3 regions of the Jeotgalibaca sp. A122 genome follow, and region 1 is predicted to be linked to each of the others. Evidence: predicted binding sites of a transcription regulator. Region 1 holds the regulator's gene; each other region holds the start of a gene.

Region 1 (10,853 bases):
TATCATAACTCGCTTACTACCACTTAATCGTTGATACAATTTGAATACTAGTGCACGCCACAAGAAAAGTATGAGCACGCCAACGAAAAAGGCAATAAGGATCACCGAACGCGGAAATGCTAACCATCTACCAGCGAACGTTAATGCCATAATGTATAACGACATGATAAACTGACCAATAATCGTTATAAATAAGAAATCACCCAGCGATTTGTTATAAAGAATGTAAGTCCCCAATAAGATATTCACAATTAAGAATCCGATGATGACATAAAAGACACTTCCCTGGAATGCTTCTAAGTTACGAATCGGTATTTCTGCTCCATATCTTAAGCGGAACGACAGTAAAAATGAACCCATGTAAAGAATCAAATCAATCACCATGATGGCGATTTTTCGAATCTTTGTCCACTCATCCTGTTGTTTCACATTATTTCCTCCTTTAGTCAATCTTGACTTCATCCATTTTAGCATGAAAATAAAAACTAGAACAGTGATAGAGAGAGGGTAACTTTTTTAATTTTCGGAAATGCTTAAAATCACAGTCCCACCCTCACTCTTTGGAGGAAGAGTGACGGTTATGGTTCCATCTGATTCAGCCTGATACTGTGTACCTGAATATAGGTCTGTCATCTTTTTAGCCGGTGCTACCATTGAAAAAACAGTGGGTTCATCAAGGATATTCAACCCGATGAATAATTCTTCCTTTTTGTAACCGCGACTGAAGACGATATAGCCTTCTTCATTCGATCCTGCCACCGTTTCTCGATTGCCCTTGGAAAAAACGAGGCTATGGTCTTTACGAATTTGGAGCAGTTCTTTATAATGGTTCCGCATGTCAGATGTTTCAGCGCTATCCCAGTCAAAATCATAGCGATTCTCACTATATTCACCTTTATCCATATTTTTGGCGGTCGCACCGGTTTGTCCTAATTCTTCACCATAATAGATTACAGGTTGTCCTTTAGCGGTTATCAATAAGGATGCGGCAACTTTTTGTTTTCCCCTATCCCCTCCTGCTTGACGGTATAAAAAACCATCCTCATCATGGCTGGATAAAAATTGCCCCAATGTTGCATCGCTCGTCAGTTGCTCATTTCGAGCAATCAATTTATCATTGGCACCCACAACGTCCCAGTTTACAAAACTACCGGCAATACTCTTAAACTCAAAATCCAATAAAGAGTCCATTTCTCCATCATGATAATAGCCTCCCGTATTTGCAATGGAGGCGCCATAGTGCTCGCCGATAAACTTGAAATCCGGTTGTTCTTTAATAACCGCATTCTTGAAAGCTTTCCATGTAGTGTCTTCTACATGTTTAATTGTATCCACCCGAAAAAAATCTATGGTGTCCCCACGCTCGGTTTTCGTTTCTTCAATCCAGGCTGTTTGCCAAGATACGAGTTGTTCCCTAACTGCTTCCTCTTCTGTTTTGAAATCAGGCAAGCCAGAAAGTTCTCCCAGTACTGGATGATGAGGGATTGGTTCCTCTCTCAGCATCCCCTCAAATGGCGTTTCGCCTTCAGCCATCTTATAACCAGCATGATTTAACACAACATCCACCATCAACTTGATGCCGTGATCGTGGGCTGTGTCAATCAGCTCCTTGAAGGTAGCTAAGTCTCCTAAGTGCTCATCGATTTTGGTGAAATCTTTCGTCCAATAGCCATGGTAGCCATACTGATTATCATGTTGTTCTTCGCGCATATTCCACTCGATATTGTCTACAATAGGCGTGATCCAAAGGGTATTAATGCCCAAATCTTGAAGATATGGCATCTTATCGATTAAACCACGAAAGTCCCCACCATGATAAGTTTCCGGATGGGTTGTATCATACTGTCGGTTACCAGGGTCATCATTGGTTGGATCGCCATTGTAAAAACGATCCGTCAAAGCAAAATAAATACGGGCTTCATCCCAACTGAAGTCGAGCCCATCATTTTTATCTTCGGACGCTACCAATGTTATTGCTTCTTCGTAAGTTTCTGTTCCTTCTTCAGTTGCAATGGTTACCCTGACTGTTTTTTCTCCGATTTCAATATTATCTTCAATGGCGACACTCAGTTCATTTAATTGCTCATCAAATATCATGTCATTCGGCACACCTAAATCGCTGGCATCCAAAGTAACGTTTTCAACCTTTACATCATAATACACTTCCGGATCGATTCTGACGAGAACACTATCTTGGACGGTGGGTTTTTCTGGATAGTGGGCGACGGCATTCTCATCTTCAGATGTACAAGCGAATAACCCCAATGTTAAAATTGGCAAAATATATTTTATGCGATTCATTTTCAACTAACACGACTCCTTTTGAAAGCGTTTTAATCCACCTAAAAGATAGCATGCGCTTGGAAAATATTCAATTTTTAGGGAGTTGTTACCGATATCACTCTTATAATTCAAAAAAGCGACCGGGACGTTTCCCAATCGCTTTTCCTGATTTATTGAATTACATCATGCCGCCCATACCTGGGTCTTGTGGCATCATTGGTTCTGGAGCAGGTTTGTCAGCGACAACACCTTCTGTTGAAAGGATTAGTCCTGCTACACTTGCTGCGTTTTGCAATGCAGAACGCACAACTTTAGCTGGGTCAACAATTCCTGCTTCAATCATGTTTACCCATTCGTCAGTTGCAGCGTTATAACCGATTCCTGGTTCTTCTGTCTTGATGCGGGCTGCAATAACAGATCCTTCAAGACCTGCATTTTCAGCGATTTGACGAACCGGTTCTTCCAATGCACGTGCAACAATGCGAGCACCTGTCGCTTCATCGCCTTTAAGTGCAAGCTCTTGAACGCGTTTTTGAACATTGATTAAAGCAGTACCACCACCAGGGACGATTCCCTCTTCAACAGCAGCACGTGTTGCATTCAAAGCATCTTCGATACGCAATTTACGCTCTTTCAATTCTGTTTCAGTAGCAGCACCAACTTTGATCACTCCTACCCCACCAGATAATTTAGCCAAGCGTTCTTGAAGTTTTTCACGGTCGAAATCAGAAGTTGTTTCAGCAGCTTGTGAACGAATCACTGCTACACGTTGCTCAATCAATTCTTTTTCGCCAGATCCTTCTACGATTGTGGTGTTGTCTTTTGTAACGACTACTTTACCAGCATGTCCTAAGTGTTCAACAGAAGCATCTTTCAATTCCAAACCTAAATCTTCTGCAATCACTGTTCCGCCTGTTAAAACAGCGATGTCTTGCAACATTTCTTTACGACGGTCACCAAATCCTGGCGCTTTAACTGCCGCCACATTGAATGTTCCCCGTAGTTTATTCAATACCAATGTTGGCAGAGCTTCGCCATCCACATCATCAGCGATGATTAACAATGGACGTCCTTCTTTCAAGATTTGCTCCAATAATGGAAGAAGATCTTGAATGTTGGAAATTTTACGGTCAGTAATTAAGATATAAGGCATGTCAAGGCTTGCTTCCATCTTGTCATTATCAGTTACCATGTATTGTGAAAGGTAACCACGGTCAAATTGCATTCCTTCAACAACATCTAATTCTGTTTCGATACCTTTTGATTCTTCAATCGTGATAACGCCGTCGTTACCAACTTTTTCCATCGCTTCAGCAATCAAAGCGCCGACTTCTTCGGACCCTGATGATACAGCTGCAACTTGTGCGATAGATTCTTTTGAATCAACTGTTTGAGAAATTTCTGCCAAACCGGCAATCGCTTCTTTTGCAGCGATTTCGATACCACGACGAACACCAACTGGGTTTGCACCAGCAGTAACGTTTTTCAAACCTTCACGTACAATGGCTTGTGTCAAAACAGTTGCAGTCGTTGTGCCATCTCCAGCAATATCGTTTGTTTTTGAAGCAACTTCAGAAACGAGTTTTGCTCCCATATTTTCAAAATGATCTTCTAATTCAATTTCTTTGGCAATTGTCACACCATCATTTGTAATAAGCGGAGAACCGTATGCTTTTTCCAAAACAACGTTACGTCCTTTTGGCCCTAATGTTACTTTTACAGTGTTTGCCAACATATCAACACCGCGTAATAGCGCTGCTCGTGCGTCTTCAGAGAATTTAATATCTTTAGCCATTTCTAAAATTCACCTCATCCAATTATTTTGAAAATTATTCTACAATTGCTACGACGTCAGATTCTTTAACTACCAAATAATCTTTCCCATCGTATTTGATTTCTGTTCCAGCGTATTTTTCGAACAATACATTGTCGCCGACTTTTATAGTCATTTCGATTTTTGTCCCGTTTTCCGTTACAAGACCGTCACCAGCAGCGATAACGACACCTGTTTGTGATTTTTCTTTAGCGGAAGACGGCAACACGATGCCACCAACAGTTTTTTCTTCTTCTTTGGCAACTTCAATAATGACGCGATTACCTAATGGTTTTAACACAAGTATCCCTCCAAAAATAAGTTGATTTCTAATTAGCACTCGATTACCGAGAGTGCTAACCTACTTTTCTATCATAATCAAACTTTTTTGATAATGCAAGCAAATTCAGTAATTTTTTTCATTCTTGTGATATACTTTTATACAGGAGTATTATAACAAATAAGAAAGGTACAAAATACATGCGAAGAAAAATCACTACTGCGACGCGTATAATATTCATATACTTAGCAGCTCAATTCTTACCCGTTCCTCTTCTCTTTTTATTTCCGACAGAGCAACGCATTGAAATGAGCATGACTTTAACAATCCTCTTTGCCTTTATCGGAACAGTGGCAATGATTATCGTAAACTATAAAGAAAAATGGAGTCCTGAAGCGCCTATTATCAAACGGCCCTCTGCACCTATGTCGAAAGTGATAGGATGGAGCGTTCTTGGCTTTATCGGTTCGCTTGTAATCCAGACGGTCACTTCCATTATTGAATCGCTTATTTTCGGAGTTACGCCGGAATCAGCTAACACTCAGAATTTACTGGAATTAACGACGGCTTACCCACTCTTGATTTTTATGATCACCATTTTCGCACCAGTAATGGAAGAATTTGTTTTCCGAAAAGCTGTCTTTACCCAATTAAATATGTCCCGTGTCGGATTATTCGGTTCTGCGGTCATAAGTGCTTTAATTTTTGCTTTTATCCACTTTGATGGACACATGCTTGTGTATGGTACTTTAGGACTCTGGTTCTCTTATCTATACTACAAAACAAATAACATTTTTACACCTATGTTGGCTCATGGTTTAATGAATGCATTTGCTTCATTACCAATCTTTTTCCCAGAACTCCTGGGCTAACAGTTTAAAAAGAAAGGAATTCTATGACTTTAAAAAATATCATTTTACAAATCGTTATGAAATTTGCATTCGCCGGTCTCTTCATTTATTTCGCTGTAGACAGCATCAACGTCTCTGGATGGGGATTCCTCACGTGGATCAGTATCTTTTTCGCGACAAACAACATCGTAACCGGCATCCAAATGTTAATTATGTACTTTAAAATTAAAGATCAAGTGAACAAGTAAAAAAACGTTGAGACCCTTTCGGTCTCAACGTTTTTCATTGTGCTTTTAGGAGATATTATTATCCAAGAAATAAATCAGTGTTTGTAATTCATTGGTTAGGTCGACATTTTGAACGCGAACGTTCTCTGGTACTGACAAACGAATAGGTGTAAAGTTCATTATTCCCCTGACACCCGCTTCGATCAAATTGTTAGCCGCTTTTTGGGCAACTTGCTGTGGAACTGTCAAAATAGCCACGTCAATTTGTTGAATACGTAATTGTTCAATCATTTCGTCCAATGGATAAACGGGCACACCACTGACGATTTTGCCAACAATTTCTTCGTTTACATCGAATGCAGCGCTAATGCGCACGTTATTACTTAAATGGAAGTTATAGTTCAACAAGGCATGTCCCAAGTTACCAACCCCGATTAAAGCAACATTGGTTAAACGATCCTGGTTTAAGGTCTTACTAAAGAAATCCAGCAAATACTCTACATCATAACCGTATCCTCTTTTACCAAGAGCACCAAAGTAGGAGAAATCACGACGTATGGTCGCACTATCAACTTTTACAGCCTCGCTTAATTCGGTTGATGATATTCTGGTTTTTCCTGCATCATGTAAATAGCGAAGGTAACGATGATAGATGGGAAGACGGCGGGCAGTGGCTTTTGGAATGTCATTATTAGTTGGCATAATTTTTCTCGCTTTCTTTAGAATTATATATGTGAAATTATAAGTTATAATCTATTTGTACTTATCATTACATAGTGCAATTATAGCACGCGTTAGTGAAAAATCCACTAATTTGTTCTAATTTGTAATTTTTTGTGAATTTTATTTCAACTTCGAGTTTGATTTTATCGCTTTCATAAAATTAATAGTGTAACTTTCACAAAGGTCATAACGTTTTCATAATATCGTATCTTTGGTGTATGACAGAACTGTGATAAAATGAAAAGGCATATCTATAGAAAGTTGAGGAACGACTGAATGATACTTTTACAAGGACAAAATCTTGCCCGTTACTTCGGTCCGACCGTTTTATTTGAGAATATTCAAATTACTATCCAGGACAATGAACGTATTGCACTCGTAGGAAGAAACGGCGCCGGAAAATCAACGTTATTGAAGATATTAGCTGGACTCGAGCCAACAGATGCGGGATCCGTTGCGAAAAAGAAAGAAGTGACCATCGGCTATCTTGATCAACATAGTGCGGTTGACTCCAATAAAACAATCTGGGAAGAAATGTTAACCGTTTTCGCACCTGTCATTTTGTTAATGAAACAAGCGGAACAGGCTGCAGCACGCTTGGCTGATGAAGCGGTTATCAATGATCCTGTGACTATGGAAGCGGCACTTAAACTGTACGACTCCCTACAACAGGAAATCCATAAGCAAGATGCTTATGGTTACGAATCGGAAATCAGATCCGTCCTCCATGGTTTTAAGTTTTACGAAGAAGACTTGGACCGCCCTATTTCACAATTATCCGGTGGCCAGAAAACGCGCTTGGCAATGGCTAAGATCCTGCTTGAGAAGAACGACCTTTTAATCTTGGATGAGCCTACCAACCATTTGGACATCGATACATTGGCATGGTTGGAAAATTATTTAGTGAACTATCGCGGTACCCTTTTGGTTGTTTCCCATGACCGCTATTTCCTTGATAAAATTGCGACCGGTGTTTATGAGATCAGCCGAAACAAAATCCATCATTACAAAGGGAATTATTCCTTTTATCTACAAGAAAAAGCGGCCCGTCTCGAACAGGAAATGAAACAATATGAAAAGCAACAAGAAGAGATTGCTAAATTAGAAGATTACGTGGCTCGCAATCTGGTGCGCGCATCCACTACCAAAATGGCCCAAAGCCGCAGAAAACGTTTGGAAAAAATGGAGCGGATGGATAAGCCGAAAGGCGATGAACGTTCAGTACGTTTTTCATTTGATACTAAGCGCGAGAGTGGTAATGTGGTGATGACGCTGGAAGATGTGGCTATCGGGTATGACAACAACATCTTGGCCAAGCCCATCAGCCTGGACTTGCGTAAACATCAAGCTATCGGAATAGTTGGCCCCAACGGAATTGGTAAATCTACTTTATTAAAATCAATCATTCATCAAATCCCATTCATAGAGGGAAGCGTTAAATTTGGAACAAACGTAGACCTCGGATACTATGATCAAGAGTTGACGAATCTTTCTAAAAACAAAACGATTCTGGCCGAAATTTGGGACCTGCATCCAACCATGAATGAAAAAGATGTGCGGAGTATCCTGGGAAGCTTCCTCTTTACCGGCGCTGATGTCGAAAAAACAATTCCTTCCTTAAGTGGGGGAGAGAAAGCGCGCCTTGCTCTATGTAAATTAGCACTTGAACAAAACAATTTGCTCATGCTTGATGAGCCTACCAACCACTTGGACATCGACAGTAAGGAAGTACTGGAAAATGCCCTTATTGATTATAACGGCACACTTGTTTTTGTTTCGCATGACCGTTATTTCATTAACCGAATCGCGACAAGTATTCTGGAACTTTCAGCCGATGGCAGCAAACTGTATATCGGTGATTACGATTACTATATGGAAAAGAAACAAGAAGAAGCTGAATTGGCTGCCCTGCTTGCTCAAGAAGAAAATGGAAATAATCCAGCTAGTGAAGAAAAAAGTCCCCAAACAAAATCGGTCTACCATGCAAGCAAGGAAAGAGCAAAAATCGAACGGAAACTAAACCGTGAAATCGAAACTCTTGAAAAGCAATTGGAAGAGATAGAAGTAAAAATCGATGATGTTGAACAAAAACTCACCTTACCGGAAGTTTTCGGTGACCATGAGAAGGTACAGGAATTTAATGAAATGTTACTGGATTTAAAGGACCAGCAAGATACTTTTATGCAAGAATGGGAAGAAAAGAATTTAGAGCTTGAAGAAATAGAATGATAAAAAAAACCATTTCTAATGCTGAAATGGTTTTTTTATTTTAATTTTCGAGTAATAATCCTGGTCTGGCATTCAAATCCAAAGCAGCAAACTCTTTTGCCTTGTATTGCGTATAGGCAGCCGCTCCAATCATTGCTGCATTGTCACCACATAAACTTAATGGCGGAATAATAAGTTCCACACCGGGAAGTTCTTTGGCGACCGCTTCAGATAGAGCCGTACGCAATCCCTTATTGGCTGCAACACCACCTGCTAACAATAGCTGTTTTACATCTTTTTCTTTGGCAGCCCGCAAGGTTTTTGCTACCAATACATCAACAACAGCCGCCTGGAAACTCGCTGCCACATCATAAGGGTCTAAATCATCACCTTTTTGGCGCGCATTGTGTATGGTATTAATAACCGAACTCTTTAACCCGCTAAAACTAAAGTCATAATTATCTTCGTGCAGCATCGCCCTTGGAAAATTAAAAACATCCTTTCCTTGATGGGCCATCTCATCCATTACTTTCCCACCTGGATAAGGTAAGCCCAGAACACGACCAATTTTATCATACGCCTCACCTGCAGCATCATCTTTTGTTTCCCCAACAATTTCGAAAACACCATCTTCTGGCATGTAAATCAATTCTGTATGGCCGCCACTTACAACTAGGGTCAGCAAAGGAAATTGAAGAGGTCCCAAAAGTTGATTGGCATAAATATGTCCGGCGATGTGGTTGGTCGCAATCAAGGGCTTATTATGCGCAAAAGCCATCGCTTTTGCGGCACTTACACCGATTAATAAAGAGCCCACCAAACCAGGCCCTTCTGTTACCGAAATGGCATCCACATCCGCCATCTCTACCTCTGCTTCCGTTAAGGCGGATGCAATGATTTGGGTTATTTGTTCTACATGGTGACGGCTCGCAACTTCTGGCACTACCCCACCAAAACGCATATGGCTTTTGACTTGAGAAGCCACAATGTTAGAGAGTATCTCAGAGCCATTTTTGATTACGGCTGCACTAGTTTCATCACAGCTGCTCTCAATCGCTAGTATCAATGTATCGCTCATGCATTTTCCCCTTTCATTTAATTAACTGGAAAATATAAGCATCTTCCACTGGTTGTTCATAGTAGTTTTTCCGACGATCGACTTGCCGGAAGCCAAATTTTTCATACAAGGCGATGGCTGGTTTATTGGATACACGGACTTCCAAAATGAAATTCTCGGCACCATTTTCTTTCCCATATGCCAATAAGGCATCCAAGAGTTTTTCGCCAATACCTTGCCGTTTATAATGAGAAGAAACCGCAAAGTTATTTATTGCCAGACTATCGAAAATTAAACTGCACCCGATAAATCCAACTAACGTGCCTGCTATTTCGTAACCGAGATAAACATTATAACGATTGCCCAACTCTCCTTCAAATGAGGATGGTTTCCAGGTCGTCTTCCCATCATTGGCATCCAGACAAATGCGGTAAATGGTTTCGGCATCTTCTACCGTCAGTACTTTTATATTGAATGGGTTCATCATTTTTTATCCAAATCCAATTTCATATCGACGGCATCTTCGCCATCACCGTGATAGTAGTTTCTCTTGATACGCAAAGCTTCAAAACCCATTTTTTTATAAAGACTTTGGGCATTTTTGTTGGAAATACGTACTTCAAGACTTAAGCTGGAAACAGCTTCCTGTTTCGCCACAACTTTTAATAATTCCAAAAGCAAGCTACCAACGCCCTTTTTCTGCCAAGCGGGAGCAACTGCTATATTGGTAATATGGATATCCGTAATTTCAAAACGGCTCCCTAAAAAAGCAATTGGTTCGTTTCCATTGTATAAAATCAAATACAGCGATTTTTGACTTTTAACAATATCATTTTCCAAAGCCACAAACCCCCAAGGCGTTTTTCCTTCATAGCCTAAGCGTTCAATTTCCAATACATCAGCGATATGCTTTCTTTGGCCAATTTCCAGGCTGATTTCTTGCCCGTTAGGAAGAGTGTAGCGGTCAGATAAATAATCCGTCCGTTTAGAAAAAGATAGTTTACTTTGCAGAAGAGGACCCTCTTTTTGAAGTGAATCCATCATCGAATGGAAATGATTAATCAATTCTTTCAACGTACTCACCTTTCTCTTCTCCTCTATGGGCTTTTTGCCAATTTTCTTCAGCTTCAGGTTTTTTCAAATATTCGGGAGTAAATACATGCGCGTCAACTGGTTGCTCACCGTGAGCTAAATTTGCTAAAACGCCCGCACGAGGCAACCAGTCTTGTTGTGGGGCAAAAAATGCACGGTCTCCAAAAACGTCAGTAAGACGCTCTTTGTAAATCGGAATATCTTGCCCGATAAACAGGAGTGGTTCAGTGTTATTTTTTAAGGAGTCAAAGAAGATTTCGCTGTCGATATGATTATCTTCCTGCACTTGCACTAAAATGCCATTTTCTACATGGTAAAC
Region 2 (10,853 bases), on a different contig from region 1:
ATTCCACTTCTATAATTTCTTCCGAAGACTCTTCTTCTTCTTCTTCTTCAGAGTAAACTTCAATGACAATATCTACTTCTGCAGGTTTACCATCCAGTACATATGCAGTTGTTGTAGCTATCTCTAAAGTTTTCAAGTTTTGAGCGAACATATTTTTCAGCAATTCCGACGTTTCAGGTTTAAAAGTACCTTCTTCGTTATACAGACTTGCGATTTCCAATGTGTTAGCTGTTAAGTGCTCCATCACTTGGTCATGAATGTTATAAACAGGAATTTCGTACCCTTCGCTCTCGCTGACAAGTGCATCAATTTCAACTTGGTGCCAAGAAATTTCTTCTTCAGACTCAGGATCCACTTGGCGCGGTGCTGGTGTAACCAGGACAATTAAAGTTTCTGATAATTCTTCTTTCATCGCATCATAAGCAGCTAAAACTTCTGAAAGATTGTCTGTCTCTACCGCTTCACCATCTGCGGTCCAGATTACTTCCTGAACAGGCATCGGTGTGTGGAAGAATACTACATCCGGTTTAAGTTTGATTAATTCTTCAACGCGGTCCCCAACAGATTCAGACTCCAGCGTGCTGACAAAGTTTGTTTGCATTTCAGTGAATGCACGCTCAGTCGCTAACTGAGTCATGTTATCTACAGCCCATTGCGCCTTGTCTTCAATCTCGCCGTAGAAAGCCACATTTGTATCGCCTTTTGCATATTTCACGTACTGCAAGAAATCTGCAACAGTATTACTTTCACGTTTTTTATCAAACGCAGACAAAAACTTCGCGCGTTTTTCTTCTTCTTTTTTCTTTTGTCGCGCCTCGAAAGACTCTGTTTGATTCACTTCAACATAGTCACTTTTATTTACGAGGTCAGCTTGAATGTTTTGACGATAGCGGAAACCCACAAAAATAACCGCAACCGTAATAATTCCCAGAATTACAACGATAAATGCATCTCTTTTCTTCAATCCATCTCGCTCCTAATTATATAAATATTTTACAATTTAAATACCCTTTTAATAGTAATACAAATGGTGCCATTTTGCACGGATATTTTTTCACAAAAAAAAAGCTTTTTGACATTTTTTGCTTATATATATGTAAGGAGGAATATATATGAGAAAAAAGCCACATAATTTACAGGTGATGGAAATTCTCCATCCCCGCATGCCATTTACTAAAGAACAGGAACGGAATTATTTGGATCAACAGAATGGATACGAAGGTGAAGTAGCTGCGGATGATTTATTCGACTCGCGTCTGGACAATTGCATCATCCTTAATAACCTGTGTCTGCAAGGCAACCGTTTCTGCCAAATCGACAAATTGATTATCGCCCCCGCGCAAATCTATTTATGTGAAATCAAGAACTACGGCGGGACCTTTGTCTACCAAAATGGAAATTTCTACAACCATCAGATGCAGCCACGCGACAATCCCTTTCTGCAACTGGAACGGACTGAGCAACAACTGCGCTCGTTTACCCAAGGCTTTGATTTTCAAATTCAATCACGGATTTTGACGGTTAATCCTATGTTTCAATTACACGGTTCCACAATGGAAATGCCTCTCATCCAGTTTGGTCAGCTCGACCGGTTTGTTTCGTATATCGCGAAGGACCACCAACGTTTGACGAGCGCACACTACGAACTCGCCCGCTATTTGCACGAATCTCACCAAACAATAAATCGTTACGAACAGTTGATGGCGTTTGATTTCGGTAAATTGGAGCGGGGCGTGTTTTGCAGAATCTGTGAAAATAAAATGAAACTCGCTACTTCCAAAAAATTCTACTGCTCAATTTGCAAATCAACTAAGACAAAACAGCAAGCCGTCAGAGATGCCGTCCAGGAATTACAAATTTTATTTGGTTCCGATAAGATTAAGCCGCATTTAGTCCAGAATTGGACTGGGAATCAGATTCATAGAAGAAACATTCAGCGAGAAATGCGGCGATTAGAAAATGTATAATCGCGTATCGCCGCACTAACAGCCCAAAGTGCGGCGTTGAGGAGTTTCGAATCTCAGGAACACCGCTTTTTTCACCAAAATGCGGCGTTAAGAAATTTTTTTTGTGCTCAAAGCCGCACTTGAGGCGAAAATGCGGCGATGGGTCCTTTACTTTCTTCTAATCGCCGCACCAAGCACCAAGCACCCCATCGCTCACACCTTATACGCAAGCAAAAAAACAACCACCCGTTCATCCAGGTGGTTGTTTTTATTTTCGCATCCATCACTTGTTATGTTTCTGATGCGACAGCTGACGATATCTTTCATACCACAATTCTACGTACTCTTTGGAAAACGGACCTTTTTCTTCGTTGATCCAACTCACCAAAATTTTCACGTTTTCTTTCAGGATATGGTCGATTTCTTTTGGATATTGCATACGAGCCCGATGTAACTCATACTCATCCACATCCAATAAACGCTTTTCACCATCAGGAAAAACCTTGATATCCAGGTCATAGTCGATATACTTTAATGCTTCATCATCGATCACATACGGCGACGCAAGATTGCAGTAATATGAAATGCCTTTTTGACGAATCATTGTCACAATGTTGAACCAGTAATGCTTATGATAATAAAGCAGCGCCGGTTCGCGCGTTACCCAACGACGGCCATCAGCTTCCGTCACAAGGGTATGATCATTGCATCCAATGATGGATTGATCACTGGTTTTTAATACCATGGTGTCACGCCAGGTACGATGTAGGCTGCCGTCATGCTTATAACTCTTGATAGTGATGAACTCTCCTTCTTTCGGATGATGCATCACGGTGCCCAACTTTCTATATCTATGTGGGTCAAAAGGTGGGTCCTTCTAACCAAATTACAATACACAAATAATTATATCATAATATCAAATCTTGTGGCATAGTTTCCCATCTAATAAAATAATTTTCGTTCGTGTTTTTTCACAATCTCCCACATCTTCTGTTGCGGAACCGCGAACGCGTAGTCGCTGAAATCCTCCTCCAACACCCACTTCATATTCTCCGCCAGCTCACTCCCCGGAACCTCGTCCACCATATGCACCTTGACATTCCACTTCCGGTGACTGAAGACATGGGAAAATGTCCCGATTGCCTCTGTATCCGGGCCATTTTCAACTAGCGGAAACGTCCAGAAATCCCCCAGCAGTCCCCCACTAGGTCGCTTCTCCATCAAAAAAGCATTCCCGCGGCGCACGACAATACCATGCAAATCCAACACAACCGGCTTTTTCGCTTTCGATTTAAAGGGATATAAATGCATCGTTCCGTTTTTATAAGCCGCATTAAATTCCCGAATCGGGCTCTCTTCCGGTCGCGGATTTGCCGGCCCACAAATATCGGACCCCAAATCCATGATAGCCTGATTAAAATCCCCCGGGCGGTACGGGTCGATCACAATCCTCACCAACAATTCAAATAATTTCCGCGTGGCCGGTTTGGCAATATCGTCCCCGATTTCAAACAAGCGACTGAACACGCGCATCACATTGCCATCCACTGCCGGCTCCGGCAAGCCAAACGCCATCGAGGAAATCGCGCCACACGTATACGGGCCAATCCCCTTCAGCTTAATAATCTCGGCCGGATCAGTCGGAAATACCCCGTCATAGTCCGCCATGATTTGCTTCGCCGCCACTTGCATATTCCGAACCCGCGAATAATAGCCGAGCCCTTCCCAAGCCTTCAACAATACTTCCTCGTCCGCTTCCGCCAAATCCTTAATCGACGGGAACAACGCCACAAACCGATTGAAATACGGAATCACCGTATTCACCTGTGTTTGTTGCAACATGATCTCCGATACCCAAATCCGGTACGGATCCTGGTTCAACCGCCATGGCAAATGGTCACGCCCTTTCGCGTCATACCAATCCAATAACGCCTTCCTGAACGCCACAATCTTCTCTTCGGGCCACATTTCGACCCCATATTTTTCCAACAATAATTCTCTATTCGTCATCAATACCCTTTTCCTCTATATACTTATTTATTAGTTCACCCGGAAAGCCTTTTTGATACAAACTCGCGCGAACTTTCTGCGCCAATTCCCGGCCTTTTTCTTTACGCGCATACCGCGTCCAAGCTTTGTCACCCTGCACCCGCAACGCATCCAGCTCATCCGCTTCCGACTTTTCCGTATCCAACTCTTCAAACACTTGCTGGATGATTTCCTTATCAAAACCTTTTTGTTGCAAATAAAGCCGCGTCTTCTGGCCACCTTCGCGCGAGGACACCCGGCTTTGCTTACGTAGCGTCTTTTCCGCCAAAGCCTGTGCATTTTCCAGCTGCACCTCTTCCGGGTATTGATCCAACGCCGTCAAAATCGTCGGTTCATCCAAGCCCTTCAACTTCAATTCCTGCGCAATCACACGTGGCCCTTTGCGGTTTATCGTCATCGCCGTGCGCGTATAACTTTCCCCATAAATCACATCATCAATATATTTCTGGTCACGCAACCGTTGCAACGTCGGCTCGATATAAATCTCGGGAATTTCCTGTTCCCGCAGTTTCGTCCGAACTTCCTTCTCACTCCGCAAACCGTACGACAAATAATCCACCGCAGTGGTATAGGCCATGTAGGCACTGTTTTCGCGTTCGATTTCTTCCATTCGCTCCGGTGTCAGTTGCATCCCTTTATTCAAACCTAATTTTATTAAAACGGCCTCCGAAACCGGAAACGCATATTCGCCATCAACGAAGATATTGAAGCGATCCTTCCGCTTTTTCTGGACCGTTATTTTCGTAATTTCCATTTACCGACTCTCCTCGCATAATTGATTATATCAAAAAAGGAAATCCGTTTCCGGATTTCCGCCTCGCTTTACTATTCCTTTGTTTCTGTCTCGCCACCAAATGGATCAGTTGAAACTTTTTCTTCATCTGGGAATTCGATGTCATCATGCTGCAACTCATCCAAAGCCACATCTTCGTCGCCTTCCGTTGCATCACCTGGTTCTGATTCAACGACAATTTCTTCACCCGTGATTTCATCTTTTTCAGCTGGGTGTTCACTTTCAGTTATTTCAGTATCTTTTGGAATTTCATCTTTCATTGGATTTACTCCTTCCGATTCTTTCGTAATTGAATGTCGTGGCATATCCCCATTAACTTCTTCGTATTCTGTCCAGTCAGGTCGCGCTGCTAATTTCGCTTCATCATTTGTTTCATCTTTTGCTTCTTCATTCGCTTTGATAATGCCATCGCGCACCATGAACTCCGCATGTTTATCTGTTTTCGCAGGAGGAGCTGTATCTACCAGCAATAGGAATTCACCATTTTCGAGGTCTTCTTCAAATCGTTCGTACGTTTCCTCATCGATGCCGTATTTTTCAAAAAGATCCTCTTCATCTTCCGGTTCTTCATCGTCATCCAAATCAACTGTGAAAAAGCCAACAATTTTATCCCATAAAGATTCACCACGCGTGACGACTACATCCACACCTGTTTTTTCGGTCAAACCAGCATCGAGATCATTGCGCGTAACCACCAATAGTTGATTTGTCTCGTAACCACCCGCTTTTAATTCCTCGATTGCTTCTAATAAGTGGCCGTACTCTCTAAAAGAACCTTCAATCCTTCTATTCATCTCAGTCATCCCTCCTAAGTGTTATCGTTACCTTTATTCTATGTGAGGGATGCCAAATTAACAAATAATAACCTTTCTAAACAGAAAAGAGTTTATCCAGATCATCAGCGTAAGGACAATCCTTCAAGAAGGGATTCTCTTTTTTCCAATCGTTGTAAGTCACACCCATCATCTTTTCCGCCAATACCAATTCATTTATGACGGGCCTCAAAGGTAGTTCGACCATTCCTTTATGCAAGACATTTTTATTGGCGCGACCGTCCCGTTGCACAATGGCCACATCAAATTGTGCCGCTGTATCCACCAAGCGTCGATGTTGGGCCGCATACATGTGGATAGCAGGTTCCATCCGTTTCTTGAAACGTTTGACCCCAATATCCAAATCCAGAAAATGACGGTTAAAAAACTCCAAACGCGTCATATGCCCCTCTTTGGGATGTTCCCGGTATTCGAGCAAGTGACTCAAACTGACCCACGAAACATCTTTCTTGCTCGGGCCACCGATCGGCATGAATGCCACCTTACCCTGTACATAGGGACAATTATGCCCCGAATTCCCGTTCATATAAATCATCATTTGGCGCATATGTTTGTAAGACATGCCAGCATGTTTAAAAACCCGGTTCATAAAATCACGCGACCGCTCGGTAGTTTTGACCACGCACCCATCCTCATAAAATACCAAGGTTTCATTTTTACAACTAAAATCAAACTCACTGTGATTAATAACACAAATAATTTTCTCCACTTCGACAGGGGCATCACAGGCCGTCAACGCATTTTCAGCATAACCCTTCATGTCTTCTCTCGAATGCAAATAAAAATTATTTCTATCATAATCATACGTACCATCCGACATTTTCTCGGTGAGCATAGGATTCGGACAGTAGTAAGGGCTTTCAAAACTATTGATAAATTCAAGCTTTTTATTCCCGAAATACTGATGAAAGTTAAAGTCAACTGCCATAAATCTTCCCCTTTCTTATTAATAACTATTATACCCTAATCATTTTGAGATATTCAACACAATGTTTTATATTTTCCAAAATACCGTTATTTTACGCCAAATTGGATGTACCGGGGTTGAAAGTGCCGCGCCCGTTTCATATTTAGCGCTTTGTCACGCTACTGCTTGCCCCGTTATAGTTTACCCGAACCCAACTGAGGCCTCAGTAAGTTCACCACATTCAACCGGGAGGCAACACGAATATGGAAAAACTTACTGCACTACTGGAACAATACGAAGGAGTCATTTATAACGAACTGAAGAAAATGGGCATTTACAAAAAATCCCAGGATTTCGACGACTATTATCAACTCGGCTGTATCAAGCTGTTTGATGCTTTCAAAACGTGCGAGGTTGATGCCTTAAAAGAAGAACACCGTTATCAATTTGTGAAATATGCCGGACAAAGGCTGCGTTGGGCTTTTCTCGACCAAAAACGGCGCGACCGCAACTTGCTGGATCATGAAGACCAAGAAGATGATTTCCAAATGTTACTCACCCAGCCTTTTGAAGAGAATGTCGCCTTTATGGATGTCTTCATGGCGCTGATGAATCAATTGACCCTGAAAGAAAAAAGCTTTATCCAGGACCGTTTCATCGGTGGTTTGAACATGTCAGAAATCGCAACGAAGCGTGGTGTGTCGCGTAAAACCGTTCATATGTGGCGCAAAGGCATTCAGGAAAAAGCGCAATTTTTGAAAAATGGGTAACACTTTTGGGAGTCAATTCGTTGTTATAAGTGTAGCCGCTACAAAATATAAAACGCAGGAGGAATTGACATGAACAAGGAATGGCAAGAAGCAAGTGTAGAGTTATTTTTCAACGATTTCGAAAACGAAAAAGAGGTAAAACAGAATTTCAATAATCTGAAAGAAAATGTCGCCGCTGACACAATCAGCTCCTTTCAGCAAGCAGTCGCAACGTTGATCACGTACCCCGCTACCTATGCAGTCGTGACTGAGAAACACCGCATCGGCTAATCATAAAAATTAGGAGGAATCATTCATGGAAAAAACATTAACCCTGGAATTGAAATTCAAAGCATCTGATGGTAAAAGTAAAAATCTGACATTGCGTAACCCGTCCGAAGGTTTGACCGCCGCAGAAATTCAACCAGCCATGGCAACAATCGTCGGTCTGGATGTCTTCTCAATTGAAGGCGTGAACCCATACAGCGCAGTTGATTCGGCACGCTATATCGAAAAAACCATTACAGAGATTTTATAAAACGTTTGGCCGGGATAATCTCCCGGCTATTTTCATAAGGAGGATTTCAAATGAATATTGAAAAACAACTGATTGGGATGGCCCAAACACCTTTGATTGAATCGCGCTACATCATTGCCCATGAATCGGGGAATCCCAATAATGTCTGGGCAAACAGTTTGGCCAACGAACTGAATTATATGAAACGAAACTGGGAAAATGCCTTCGTTTCCCATTGGGTTGGTGGCGGCGGCCGCATTGTTCAAATCGCCCGCACGGGATTGGTCCAATGGGGAGCCGGTCCCCGCGCGAACCCCTATAGTTACGCGCAAGTCGAGCTGGCCCGCACGAATGACCGCGCTACTTTCGAAAAAGATTATGCCGCTTTTATCTGGCTGCTCCGTCATTTGGCTGACGAAGCCGGCTTACCCAAATCGTTGAATGGTAGTGGAAAAGGCATCAAGACCCATCGTTGGGTGAGTGAAAACTTGGGTGGCACCAATCATGTCGATCCCGATGGTTACTTGAAAAGTTGGGGTGTCTCAATGGCGCAATTTAAAAAGGATCTGGAAAAGTCACTCCACAAATTACACCTCGTCGTTCGCGGCGACACGTTGTGGAGCCTCAGTCGTCGCTATAATACCTCGGTTGCTGTCCTGAAATCCCTCAATGGATTGAAATCAGATAGGATTATCGTCGGGCAAATAATGAAAGTCGGTTAATTAAACCATTTCAGCCCTTTGAATTTCGCGAAATGGTTTAATTCCTTTTAATTAGACCATTTGCCCCAAAAAATAACGCCCAAATGGTTTAATAACCACTAATTAAACCATTTCAACTAAATTTCTCACCCCAAATGGTTTATAGACGCGTTCTATAAACCATTTTTCCAAAAAAAGACCACCCCAGGCACCACGCACCCAGAACAGTCCTTCCATTTAATAAATATTAATTCGATAATTCAAAAAACCAAACTCATTGGTCAAAAATTTCCGGAACTGGCGCTCCTGAATCAAGGGTGGGAACTCTTCTAATTCCTCGCAGAAGCCCAAACACGACATATAAAACTTAGTCGCATCGCGGTCGGTTTCGAAGACATACTCCTCAGCCAAATCCTCACTGTTCAGGAAATGTAGCACCACCACATTTCCCTCCATAAATTCCATTCCCATAAATGCATTCACATACATATTTTTCACCTCATATATATATAAGCAAAAAATTGCAAAAACAATTTTTTTAAAACCGTAAATGTTTATTTAATTCTTCCACAAGATGAAAAACGGTCGTTGAGGGATTATCCTTGGCCGGGGAATTCGACCGCTCGCCGTATAATTGCCGCGCATTCGCAATCGCCGTCTCCTGTCGTGCCAGTAATTTTCCGTACATATTTGGCATGTTCTTCTTATAAGGTTTCTTCATCCGCCGCGACAACATCGCCCCATACTGGAACCGACTCACCGGCTTCTTGATCAACTCAAAATGCAGCAAATACCATAATTCAAAAGCCTCATTACTGTACGCCGCCCGAAAACCTTCATCATACCGTGCCTCAATATACGAGACGGCATTATTAAACGAAACCGCCGAGAACGAATCCTTGTCGAATACAATCCAAATCTCATCAAATTCGTGCTCGCGCCCTTCCAGCAAGCCTTCCGCATAATGCACCAACGACAACGTATTACGCCCCGTCCCGCGAATCTCCACCCGGGCCGACAAAACAGGGAAACTCCGGAAATAATTCGGCTCCGTCTTCGTCCCTTCGCACACAATCAAAAACGTCTTCTCCGGCAGCCGCGTCGCAACTTCCCTTTCGTACTGCCTTTTCTCTCTTCTACGCTTCTTCCCCATCGTTCACCCACCAATCTGCTGGTGGCAAAAACGGCACCGCGCCATATTTTCCATTCAAATAATTCTGGTAAAACTCGAAACTATTCTTCCGTTCCCGTTCATCAAACTTAAATTCAACCAACGAAACCAAGGCACTATTCCCTTCCTTTCGTTTTTCAACGAACCAAATCTGATCACGACGGAACAACTCACTCCGCAAATTCGAAATATCATGCGTCGAAAACACCAACTGCGCCCCTTTGGTATTAAACTCCCCGCGGAACAATTCCAGCACATACCGCGTCATCAACGTATGAAAACTCTGGTCCATCTCATCGATCATCAACAAACTCCCATTTTCCAACGCCTCGATAATCGGACCGGCCAACGCCAACAATTTCACCGTCCCCGCCGACTCCACATCCTGGAAAACAAACCCTTCGCTATAAGGCTCAAACTCGCCATCCAGCCGCTTTCTTTCTTTGATGACAAAAAATTCATCACTGCTAGGACCGTCATCGTGAGGAACTTCCCGGATTTCAATATCGCGGATTGAGGGATCCGCCACTTGAATCAGCGTCAGCAAATTATGTTTGTACTTTCTCAAATGCAACTTCGCCATCGAAATCGAAAAACTCGCATCCAGCGACCGCATCAAAATCCGCATATCCTTAAACCATTTCATCATTTCTGGGTGATTGCCAATGCAATCCGCCAACATCAATCGTTGTGGCAATATCTCATCTGCACACCACGGGCTTTCGATGCCGTCTTTCGTCCGGTGAAAAATAACTTCTGGGTCATTCCCATTTTTTTCCAAAAACAAATACTCTTCGGTAATTTCCGTCCGGTTCACAAAAAAGCCATACCGATACAGTTGCTCTTCAATCAAGAAACTCGTTTCCAGTAGCGTTTCTTGCTGTTCGGAAGCCGCATCCAGATGGAATGGCTTAATCTTTTGCAACCAGCGCTGCTCTTGGCCCTTTTTCACAAATAAACCTTCCCGGATCAAAGCCATCGCCCGCAACAAATTACTCTTGCCGCTTGCATTCGCACCGTATAAGGCACTCACTTTATTGACTGGAAAAATATCCGTTTCCAAAACCGTCCCAGGGTGTTCCGCAATCCGTGTCCCCATCAACGATAATGTTTCTTCATCCCGGAAAGAATAGAAATTTTCAACTACCAACTCGACCAGCATCAAAAAGCCCCCTCTCAAATCAAGT
Region 3 (10,853 bases), on a different contig from region 1:
CATTTTCCCAACTTATGTGACGTGGAATAATCCCAATACAGTGAATGAAAATAACCTTGATCAAATCATTGCGAACGAAGAAGCAATTGAAAGAGCAGAGGAACAACGTTACTGGCTACTGGTGATTGTGGGTGCCGTTTTCGGCGTAATTGGCCCGCTTTTGGCATTGGCAGTTCTGTTTTGGTTACGGAAGAAATATAAAGAAACCAACCCGGTGCCTTATCAAGAACCGGATTACGTTTATGAATTGCCGGAAGACATGTCGCCTGCTGTCATGAACAAGGCGATATTTAATCAAGAACCGGATTCCGAAGCTGTTTCTGCGACCATTCTCGATCTGGTTCGCCGTGGTTATCTACAGATGAAAGAAATCCCGTTGGAAGATGGCTTCGATTATGAATTGCGGAAATTAAAAGAGCCGGACAGCGGACTTTTGAAACACGAGAAGCAACTGATGCGTTGGTTCTTGAAAATTGGAGGAGATGGCAAGGCTGTTACCTTTGGCAGGATTGAGTCCATTAATTATGATACCAAGTTGGGGGAACGTTTTTACAAAGCGCGCATGGCATGGCAACAAGCTGTTCGCGACGACGCGAAAGTATATGAAGAAAGATACCGTGCCCCTCATGCAACGACAGCGAGGACTTGGTCGATTATTACTCTAATTGCAAACAATATTTTCTTTATCCTCTTAACAATCGGTGTCTTTGCGTATCAGCTGCCTATCTGGCTATTTTTGCTGGGATTCACGGGATTGGCATTGGCCATCTATGTGCTGCTTTATCATGTGAAACATCCTGCTGTGACCCCTGAAGGCGATAAAGCCAAGAAAGATTGGCGTGCCTTTGAACGGATGTTGGAGGATGTTGGGGACTTTACGATGCAGGACATTGGTTCGGTTGAATTGTGGGATACATATCTCGTCTACGCAACGGCAATGGGGATTGCTTATCATGTTCTGGAACAAATGGCGATTCAGTATCCAGATGATGTCATTTACGGAACATCTTATTTCTATCCTTTCTACTACCACAATCCGGGTTATATTGACGGTGTCAATGATCCGATAGCAAGAGGAATTGATGCTTCCACGCCGCAATCTGATTCTTCCAGTGGTTCGGGAGGCGGATTTAGTGGCGGTTCCTCGGGAGGTTCCGGTGGTGGATCAGGCGGCGGTGCTTTTTAAAGTTTAAAGTCAGTGATTTTTTCACTCAGATGCGTTAGAATAGATAGGACAAATTGGAGGGAATCTGAGTGATGGAATTAGATAACATGAGCGGCTTTAAAGTCAGTATGCTGGCGAGTGGCAGTTCAGGTAACTGTACCTATATCGAAACGCCCAAACGTAAAATATTGGTGGACTGTGGCCTGAGTGGCAAGAAGATTCAAGCCTTGATGAACCAAGTGGGACGTGACTTGGCTGAAGTCGATACCGTCTTGGTAACCCACGAACACCGCGATCACGTGCATGGCCTGGGTGTCTTGGCACGCCGCTATGGGTTTGATGTTTATGCGAATGAAGCAACGTGGCGCGCCATGCCAACGACAATCGGGGAAATCAAAACAGAACAAAAGCACATTTTTGAAATGGGCGAAGTATTGACTCTCGGTGACGTTGATGTACAAAGCTTCGGGGTTTCCCATGATGCAGCAGCGCCGCAATTCTATTCCTTCCATTATGAAAACAAACAATTTGTGATGTTGACGGATACGGGATATGTGAGCGATCGTCTGCGCGGTTTGTTGAAAAATGCCGATGCCTATTTAATCGAAAGTAACCATGACCTGGAATTGTTGCGGATGGGACGCTATCCTTGGTCACTGAAGCAACGGATATTAGGCGACCATGGACATTTGTCCAACGATGATGGTGCTTTAGCCGTGGCAGAGATGATAGGTGATAATACGAAACGTATTTATTTGGGCCATTTGAGCCAGGATAATAATATCAAGGCACTGGCCCATGAAACGGCCGAAAGTATTTTACTTTCCAAGGGTCATGGTGTTAATGAAGCGTTTCGCGTATTGGATACCGACCCTAACGTACCAACTGATTTATTTCCTGTTTAAAATGAGACCGAGAAAATGCGTTGGATAAGCATTTTCTTGGTTTTTTTCGTATACTTATAGTTGTACAGGAAAACTGTTTTTACCAAATTCTTCATATTTTTTTCAAAGTTGTTTTATATAATAAGCTAGAAAGAGACAAGGAAAGAGAGGAGAAAACGAATGAGTGAGAGATATTCAAATAAAAAACCAAAAAAACAATCAAGCATGAAAAGTGGCCTATTGGGTGGTGTCATTGGTGGGGCTACCGTAGCCTTGTTGGGAACGGGAATTTTGTTCGGTTCAGGTGCGTTGGATATGGAAAATAATGGCAATGATATAAATACATCTACTATCACGGAATCGGATGGCTCCCAAACAACAACAATCAGCCTGGATGTAAATACTGCCACAACGGAAGCGGTGGAAGGCGTTCAGGAAGCGGTCGTTTCTGTTATTAATCTAAAGGAAAATTCCGGGAACCCGTTTGGTTTTGTCATTCCACAAACAGAGACGGATGACAGTGGTTTGGTTACCAATGGTACGGGTAGTGGGGTTATTTATAAAAAAGATAACGGGACCGCCTATGTGGTCACGAATAATCACGTCATCAACGGTGCGGACGCCGTGGAAGTGTTAATGAAGGATGGCACGAAACTTGAAGCCGAGGTAGTCGGTGCGGACGTCTGGACGGATTTGGCGGTATTGGCGATTCCTTCTGACCAAGTTGATGTCATTGCGGAGTTTGGCAATTCTGAGGCATTGAATGTAGGCGAACCGGCAATCGCTATTGGCTCGCCTCTGGGAACTGAGTTTGCAACCTCGGTAACGCAAGGGATTATTTCCGCAACTGAACGAACGGTTGAAACGGATATTGACGGCGATGGTGTGGTCGATTGGGACGTAACGGCGATTCAAACCGACGCCTCCATCAACCCGGGTAACTCGGGTGGTGCGTTGATTAATATTGGTGGTCAGGTTATCGGAATCAACTCGATGAAGATTGCCTCCTCAAATGTAGAGGGAATGGGATTTGCGATACCAAGTAACGATGCGGTAAGTATCATTGCAGAATTAGAAGCACATGGTGAAGTGATTCGTCCCGTTCTTGGGGTAAGCATGATGGACCTGCAACAAGTTTCTGTTTCGCAACAACGTAATATCCTGGATCTGCCGGAAGAAGTGACGGCGGGTGTAGTTGTAGCAGATGTACAAGGTATGTCTGCCGCAAGTGAAGCTGGTATTGAGCAATATGATGTCATTGTCGGTATGGATGGCGAAGAAATCACCAACATGGTGGGACTGCGCAAGATCCTTTACCGTCAAGAAGTGGGTAGTACCGTTAAAGTGGAGTTGTATCGTGGCGGCGAAAAAATGACCATTGATGTGACCCTTAACGATGGGCAAGAAAAATTGTAATTAAAAATGGCCCTTCCGAGCGCGTACGCTTGGAAGGGCCGTTTTTTACTTATTTAGGTTCTATTATTTATGGTGTTGGTAGGTATTCTTCTCGGAAATCCCGAAGGACGGTGGGGTTGCTTGTGGCCGTGTCAAGGATGCAATGCGAAAGTAGGGACCGTTGATGCTTCAGCGTCTACGGTCCCTTTGAGGCTTGCAAGCCCGGAGACTACAGGCTCCGGGCGGTCCCACGGCAGTACACAAGCAAACACGCAGGCCGAAGGGCATTTCCTTCACCAACACCAGATAACCAAGAACCCTTATTAAGCGACTTCTGCCAACTCTTTTGCCAATGAAATCATCATTTCGTTAAATTCGTTCTGGAACTTGTTTTGATGACTATCTTTATTGAGTATCAAACTAATATAAAAAAGTGGTGGATCAGAAAGGGGTATTTTAACTAAATCCTTGGAATCCTTGACCAGGATATCAATCATAAACGCAACCATATCGGTAGATGATGCAATCGAAAGGGCGGTCTGGATTTCTTTCGTATACAAGGTTTTAGGAGGATGGGTAAATTTTCCCTGGCTCCATTTGCTAAAGATACGCTCGTGCGTATAGCCTTTTTCCAGAGAAATAAAGACGGTATCTTTCAAATCCGCAGCCGACAACTTTTTCCTTTGGGCCAGGGGGTTATCGGGCGAAGCCCACAAAGATAATTCTTGCGTGGCAATGGGTATTTGAATCAAGTCCCCATCGTTGAAAAGGGGGACGTCGCTACCCGTAATAGCAATCGGCACTTCACCGGAGCGCACCATTTCATGCATGATATCAGAACTTTCTTCCTCGATAAATTTAACTGAAGAAGTAAATTTCCCCAGCCGAGGCAAAAGCCCAGACATGAAGTGTCCCCCAATCGTTGGCAAGAACCCGAAATAAACGATTTGATTTTTATAATCATGAATCTCTTCTTTTACCTCAGACAATGACTGGAGAATAACCTGCGCATGTTTGAGTAATATTTCTCCTGACTCCGTTAAGCGCAAGCGTTTATGAAATCTTTTCCTGTCAATCAACAGGGTATCCAGCTCTGCTTCAAGTCGTTTTAATGACATGGAAATGGACGGTTGGGAGACATAAAAATGCTCGGCAGTATCAGTAAAACTGAGACTCTCAGCTAAATGGTTAAAGTAAATAATATCTTGTAAATTCATGGGAGTTCACCTCGTGTTTTATAGTATCCTTGCTTTTGTCATTCTAACAAATGGGTAAATCGGCATTATAAAACAAAATTTCAGTTTCTTCTTCCGACTTTTTCAAAAACTCGGAAGAAGAAACTTTTTTCTGCTGCTCTCCTTCCGACTTCATTTAAAACTCGGAAGAAAAACAAAATCATTTTCCGATTCTCCCCCCTAAAATACCTCCAGCTTGTGAAATCGATTTCTTTTAATGGTTACGTTCCCTATTCAGCTATCTTCATCCAACTTGCTTACTTTGTGAAAGTGTTATCATAAATAATATGTATAAATAAACCGTTACATATAAATTATATTTATAATACCATAAAAATTCAATATTTATCTCTAATTCGAATCAAGTGCTATATTGAATGCATCAAACAACTTGTAATTAATAAGCCGAAAGGAGCAGCACATTTGAAAATTTATAAACAGTTATTCTGGATCTTCTTATTTTCGTACCTGGGCGAAATTGTATCCGCCACCATTTCTTCATTCATCGCTATTCCAGGTAGTGTAATCGGTATGGTTCTGTTATTCGTCGCCCTCCATACGAAAGTATTACGACTTGAGCAAGTCGATGAAATCGGAACGTGGCTCACTGACAATATGGGCATATTCTTTGTTCCAGCGGGGGTGGGCTTAATGGCTAACTTTGGCGTACTAGCTAACACTTGGTGGCAACTATTAATCATCATGGCAATCACAACCGTTTTGATGATGGCCTTCGTTGGCAAAATCGTTCAATTTGTCAAAGCCAAAGTTGAAAAGGGTTTCGTAGCGAAAGAAAGAGGTGAAACACATGCTTGATAAATTAATTTCCAGTCCCTTGCTGTGGATTACCTTAACTGTCGGACTGTATCTAATGGCAGCCAAATTAAACAAAAAATGGCCGAATCCTTTATTCACACCGCTGGTATTCGCAATCATCATGGTGATTCTGATCTTACTCGTTACGAACACGCCGCTTGAAACTTACAATACCGGGGGACAATTCCTTTCCCTGTTTGTAACGCCAGCAACGGTAGCTTTGGCGATCAAGCTTGAAAAAAACTTTGTTTACCTTAAACAATACTACTCAGCAATCTTGACGGGAATTTTCTCCGGCGTAGTCCTGCATACTATCATGATTTACCTATTTGGCTTCCTATTCCGTTTCGATAAAGAAATGGTCGCAACCCTGGTTCCAAAATCCATCACCACCGCCATTGCAGTTGGGGTTTCGGAATCACTCGGTGGAATCGTCTCGCTGACCGTCGCCGTCGTTGTCTTTACCGGCGTCATCGGAGCAGTAGTCGGACCAACCGTTTTCAAACTATTCAAAATTGACGATCCTGTAGCACAGGGCGTGGCGTTGGGAAGTTCCTCCCACGCCATGGGAACGACAAAAGCAATCGAAATGGGCGAGGTCCAAGGCGCAATGTCCGGACTTTCCATCGTCGTTACAGGTATTGTCGTCGTGATGCTGGCGCCACTGACGCAGCCCATCACACAACTATTCTTTGGTTAAAAATAATATAAAATAAAGAAGGGAAAGTGGAAATATATGGCAACAGTAGAAACAAATCACTATGGCGCACCAACTGAAATCAAAGCAATCGAGGTCATCAACGCTTACGAACTAGAGGATGCAGCACGCGAAATCGTACCTAAAGGCGGGTTCGATTATATCTCCGGAGCTTCGGGAGATGAATTTACCTTACGTCAAAACAATGAGGTTTGGAATAAAAAAGGAATCGTTCCCCGCGTAATGGCGGATGTGGAAAATCCCGATACAGCGACATCAATCTTTGGTCATGACATTAAAGTTCCGTTCATCATGGCTCCAATCGCAGCGCATGGTCTGGCCCACGAAACAAAAGAAGCCGGAACCGCAAAAGGTGTTTCCGAATTCGGCACAATCATGTCCATCAGTGCATACTCCGGTGCCTCCTTCCATGAAATAGAAGAGGGGTTGAAAGGCAGTCCGCGTTGGTTCCAAATTTACATGAGTAAAGACGACGAGTTGAACAAAAATATCCTGGATGAAGCTAAAGCAGATGGCGCAACTGCAATCATTTTAACTGCAGATGCAACCTTGAGCGGAAATCGCCATAGAGACGAACGCAATAAATTCGTTTACCCATTCGGTATGCCGATTGTTTCGCGTTACTTAACCGGTACAGGTAAAAATATGTCCCTGAACAATATCTACGCACAATCCAAGCAAAAAATTGCGCCAGCTGACGTGAAATTCATTTCTGAGTATTCGGGATTGCCAGTATTTGTGAAAGGCGTACAGTCTGCTGAAGATGCCTTGCTTGCAATTGGGGCTGGTGCAGCCGGTATCTGGGTATCCAATCACGGCGGTCGCCAATTGGATGGGGCACCAGGATCATTTGCAACATTGGAAGAAATTTCCAAAGCGGTAGCCGGTCGTGTTCCGATTGTATTCGACAGTGGTGTACGTCGTGGAGAGCATATCTTCAAGGCGCTAGCAAGCGGGGCAGACATTGTGGCATTGGGACGTCCTGTTCTTTATGGCTTGGCATTGGGTGGTTGGAAAGGTGTTCAATCCGTTCTCGAATATTTCGAACGAGACTTAAAACGTGTGATGCAGTTAGCCGGGACACAAACCATCGAAGATGTTAAAAAAGCACGTTTAGTAGATATAAAATAAATCAAACATTCAAAAAGAGAGACTCGGGAAACTCCCGAGTCTCTCTTTTTGTATAACCGGTTCTAATCATTAACCGCTGTGTTACTGATCGAGCTTCAAAAATACATCGTCTAAGTTTTACTTATACAATTTTTAAGCGCTCAAAACCATTTAAATAGCCGTTTTCAACAGATGGCAAGAGAAAATTAGATTAAAAAACAATGAATTTCATTAAAACGGCACTTATGAAAAACCCCTGAAAACACTTTAGTATCAACATTATAAGTTCAGCTTATACTCAGCGTAATTTTAAGTAAGTTGTTGAAAAGGCTTTCTGGTTCTAAACTGAAGTTACAGAAAAGGTTGAAAGCGATTTCCGAAAAAGGAAATATTTAAACCTAAAAAAATTAAAAACTTGGAAGGAATGAATCAGCATGACAACAAAAATTCAAACACTTAAGGAACTTTACCCAGAGGACTTATTAGGTTATTCACACGACTTAACAGAAGGAGAAATTGCTGTACTTAGTGAATTACGCGTTGCATTGGAAAAACACTTGAGACCTGTTGTAAATGAATATTACGAAAAAGGAACATTTCCTTTTGATGAATTCTACAAAGTTGTAAACGATGTTAACTTCATGAACGACGACCGTCTATTCGAAGGTCGCGAAAATCGCCTAAAAACAACTGAATTATTCAATATGTTCCTATACCTAGAATTGGCACGTTTTGACGCATCAGTTGCAACATTCTTCACCGTACACGGTGGTTTGTGCTTAAACACAATTTTGGTTGGTGGTTCAGAAGAACAAATCAATGAAATCGTTCCAAAACTACGTTCATTCGAATACCAAGGATGTTTTGGTCTGACAGAACCTGATCACGGATCTGATATCGCAGGTGGTTTGGCAACTTCAGCTAAACGCGATGGCGACAAATGGATCTTGAATGGTGAAAAACGTTGGATCGGTGGATCTGATACAGCAGATATTATTCCAATCTTTGCTCGTGACACAGAAGACAACAAGATCAAATGCTTTATCGTTCGTAAAGGTGCACAAGGATTGAATGTAGACGTTATCCAACAAAAAGGTTCGCTACGTATGATCCATAACGGACACATCACATTAGAAAACGTTGAAGTTTCTGAAGCAGATCGCCTACCAAACATCGAAGGCTTCAAATCTGTAAATGAGATCCTAACATTCACACGTGCAGACATCGCACATTTGGCAATGGGTGTTTCTGCGGGATCATTCATCGCTGCTCACAAATATGTGACACAACGTGAACAATTCGGTAAAAAATTGGCAAGCTTCCAACTTGTTCAAGAAAAATTGGTTCGTATGCAATCTAACTTCGTAGCTAACTTGGGATACTCCGTACAAATTTCTAAATTGCAAGAAGAAGGCGCACCATTGATGACCAACTCTGCATTGGCTAAAATGCACAACTCACTAAATATGCGTGAAAACGTAGCATTGGGACGTGAAATCTGTGGTGGAAATGGTATTACGCTTGAAGCAGACGTTATTCGTTTCTTCTTGGATGCTGAAGCGGTTTATACATACGAAGGTACACACGAAATCAACGCATTGATCGTAGGTCGTGCAATCACAGGAGTAGGGGCGTTCTAATACGCCTCTTTCCCCTTAATACATAATGAATACGAAAGTAGTGAAATAGATGGAAATTAAGAACGTAATGGTTATCGGTGCCGGTCAAATGGGCAATGGGATTGCACAAGTTTTTGCTCAAGCTGGATATGACGTTTACTTGAATGACATTAAAGATGAGTTCGTCAGTAAAGGGATGGCAAACATCGACAAAAACCTTGACCGTCTTGTTAAAAAAGAAAAGATGACTGAAAGTGAAAAGGCTGAAGTTTTAGGTCGTATCACTGCTTCCACAAGCTATGAAGACGCAAAAAACTGCCAACTTGTCGTTGAAGCTGCAACTGAAAACCCAACAATTAAATTTGATATTTTCAAAAAACTTGATGAACTGACATCAGAAGATACAATCCTAGCATCAAACACGTCTTCTATCTCAATTACTTCAATCGGCGCTGCAACAAGCCGTCCTGAAAAAGTTGTCGGACTCCACTTCTTCAACCCAGTTCCAGTCATGAAGCTGATTGAAGTGAACATGGGCTTGCTGACATCAGAAGAAACACTTGAAGCAATGCGTACAGTAGGCGAAAAACTTAACAAAACAGTTGTTGTGGTTAAAGATTCGGCTGGTTTCGTAGTGAACCGTATTTTGATACCAATGATCAACGAAGCTATTTTTGTCCTAAGCGAAGGCATTTCTTCAGCAGAAGAAATTGATGAAGCAATGAAATTGGGTGCAAATCACCCAATGGGACCGATTGCCCTTGCTGACTACATCGGTTTGGATGTTGTGTTGGCAGTTATGAACACACTATACACTGAATTTAAAGACACAAAATACCGTCCAGCACCATTATTGGCAAAATATGTTCAAGCTGGACAATTAGGACGTAAGACAGGTAAAGGTTTCTACGACTACACGAAATAAGGAGAATAATGATGACATTTGAATCAATTATTTACGAAGTGAAAGACTCCCTTGCGTATATTACGTTAAACCGTCCTAAAGCACTGAATGCCCTGAATCAACAAGTGTTAACGGAGCTTGATAAAGCCATTGACATGATTCAAAACAACACGGCAGTAAAAGCTGTCATCGTTACAGGTTCAGGGGAAAAAGCATTTGCTGCTGGAGCAGACATTACCGAATTGCAAAAACTGGATAGTGTTGGTGCAGCCAAACAATCTGAATTCGGGAATGCAATTTTCTCTAAACTGAGTCAGCTCCCACAACCAGTGATTGCCGCAGTAAACGGTTTTGCACTAGGTGGGGGAATGGAATTGGCATTGGCTTGCGACATTCGTTTTGCTTCAACAAATGCGAAACTGGGTCTACCCGAAGTTGGGCTTGGTATTATGCCCGGTTACGGTGGAACACAACGCTTGGCACGCTTGATCGGACTTGGGAGAGCGAAACAACTTGTTTTCGCAGCCGAGACAATTAACGCTGAAGAAGCTTATCGCTTAGGGATTATCAACAAAGTGGTTGAACCAGAAACATTAATCGAAGAAGTTGAAAAATTTGTTTCAAAAATGTTAAGTAAATCAGCAGCCGGTGTCCAAATGGCTAAGAAGACGATGGACCGTGGCTATGATATTCCTTTAGAAAATGCGTTGGCTTATGAAGCCGCAAATTTTGGCACGCTATTCTCAAACGCCGATCAAGAAGAAGGCATGACCGCTTTCCTGGAGAAACGTGCCGCAGATTTTAAATAAAGAAATAGTGATTGAAACCTACAGACACCAATAAAAGTTAAAAGGCGTTGCATATCGCTGACGCAACGCCTTTGACTGTATCAATGAGAGCTATCAAGGAGGGATTACCACATTGGAACCATTTAAAAGTTATGTTGTTAGAGCAAACGAAAATAATGTTGTGACCCATCAGATCGAAGAAGTAACCGAATCATTTTT

What was found. The regulator Rex, encoded in region 1, represses fermentation and respiration genes when NADH is low (regulators of the CRP and FNR family bind a similar motif). The targets are predictions, from matches to a motif close to TTGTGAANTANTTCACAA.
Region 2: a site for Rex is predicted at 6,594-6,611, ahead of ACTU7M_RS05435 (competence protein ComK). Genes of this name have one in related genera too.
Region 3: a site for Rex is predicted at 4,942-4,959, ahead of ACTU7M_RS02105 (CidA/LrgA family protein). Genes of this name have one in related genera too.

What each region holds. Positions count from the first base shown of each region.
Region 1 covers NZ_JBQPRB010000004.1:102,678-113,530, forward strand. The annotation lists gene ACTU7M_RS06015 (sugar transferase) at 1-429, opposite strand, end outside; gene ACTU7M_RS06020 (alpha-amylase family glycosyl hydrolase) at 517-2,301, opposite strand; gene groL (chaperonin GroEL) at 2,462-4,078, opposite strand; gene groES (co-chaperone GroES) at 4,113-4,397, opposite strand; gene ACTU7M_RS06035 (lysostaphin resistance A-like protein) at 4,685-5,248, shown strand; gene ACTU7M_RS06040 (YdiK family protein) at 5,272-5,475, shown strand; gene ACTU7M_RS06045 (redox-sensing transcriptional repressor Rex) at 5,521-6,156, opposite strand; gene ACTU7M_RS06050 (ABC-F family ATP-binding cassette domain-containing protein) at 6,454-8,406, shown strand; gene tsaD (tRNA (adenosine(37)-N6)-threonylcarbamoyltransferase complex transferase subunit TsaD) at 8,447-9,463, opposite strand; gene rimI (ribosomal protein S18-alanine N-acetyltransferase) at 9,477-9,926, opposite strand; gene rimI (ribosomal protein S18-alanine N-acetyltransferase) at 9,926-10,525, opposite strand; gene tsaB (tRNA (adenosine(37)-N6)-threonylcarbamoyltransferase complex dimerization subunit type 1 TsaB) at 10,500-10,853, opposite strand, start outside.
Region 2 covers NZ_JBQPRB010000003.1:272,700-283,552, reverse strand. The annotation lists gene ACTU7M_RS05465 (hypothetical protein) at 1-964, opposite strand, end outside; gene ACTU7M_RS05460 (nuclease-related domain-containing protein) at 1,113-1,967, shown strand; gene ntdP (nucleoside tri-diphosphate phosphatase) at 2,230-2,775, opposite strand; gene mutY (A/G-specific adenine glycosylase) at 2,889-3,956, opposite strand; gene recX (recombination regulator RecX) at 3,946-4,749, opposite strand; gene ACTU7M_RS05440 (general stress protein) at 4,821-5,582, opposite strand; gene ACTU7M_RS05435 (competence protein ComK) at 5,659-6,549, opposite strand; gene ACTU7M_RS05430 (sigma-70 family RNA polymerase sigma factor) at 6,792-7,298, shown strand; gene ACTU7M_RS05425 (DUF1659 domain-containing protein) at 7,368-7,568, shown strand; gene ACTU7M_RS05420 (DUF2922 domain-containing protein) at 7,594-7,815, shown strand; gene ACTU7M_RS05415 (LysM peptidoglycan-binding domain-containing protein) at 7,866-8,516, shown strand; gene ACTU7M_RS05410 (hypothetical protein) at 8,733-8,984, opposite strand; gene ACTU7M_RS05405 (RloB family protein) at 9,034-9,648, opposite strand; gene ACTU7M_RS05400 (AAA family ATPase) at 9,632-10,828, opposite strand.
Region 3 covers NZ_JBQPRB010000001.1:441,547-452,399, reverse strand. The annotation lists gene ACTU7M_RS02125 (DUF2207 domain-containing protein) at 1-1,186, shown strand, start outside; gene ACTU7M_RS02120 (MBL fold metallo-hydrolase) at 1,258-2,070, shown strand; gene ACTU7M_RS02115 (S1C family serine protease) at 2,230-3,465, shown strand; gene ACTU7M_RS02110 (LysR family transcriptional regulator) at 3,768-4,661, opposite strand; gene ACTU7M_RS02105 (CidA/LrgA family protein) at 5,103-5,495, shown strand; gene ACTU7M_RS02100 (LrgB family protein) at 5,488-6,195, shown strand; gene ACTU7M_RS02095 (lactate oxidase) at 6,232-7,344, shown strand; gene fadE (acyl-CoA dehydrogenase FadE) at 7,758-8,963, shown strand; gene ACTU7M_RS02085 (3-hydroxybutyryl-CoA dehydrogenase) at 9,013-9,867, shown strand; gene ACTU7M_RS02080 (enoyl-CoA hydratase-related protein) at 9,879-10,655, shown strand; gene ACTU7M_RS02075 (acrylyl-CoA reductase family protein) at 10,768-10,853, shown strand, end outside.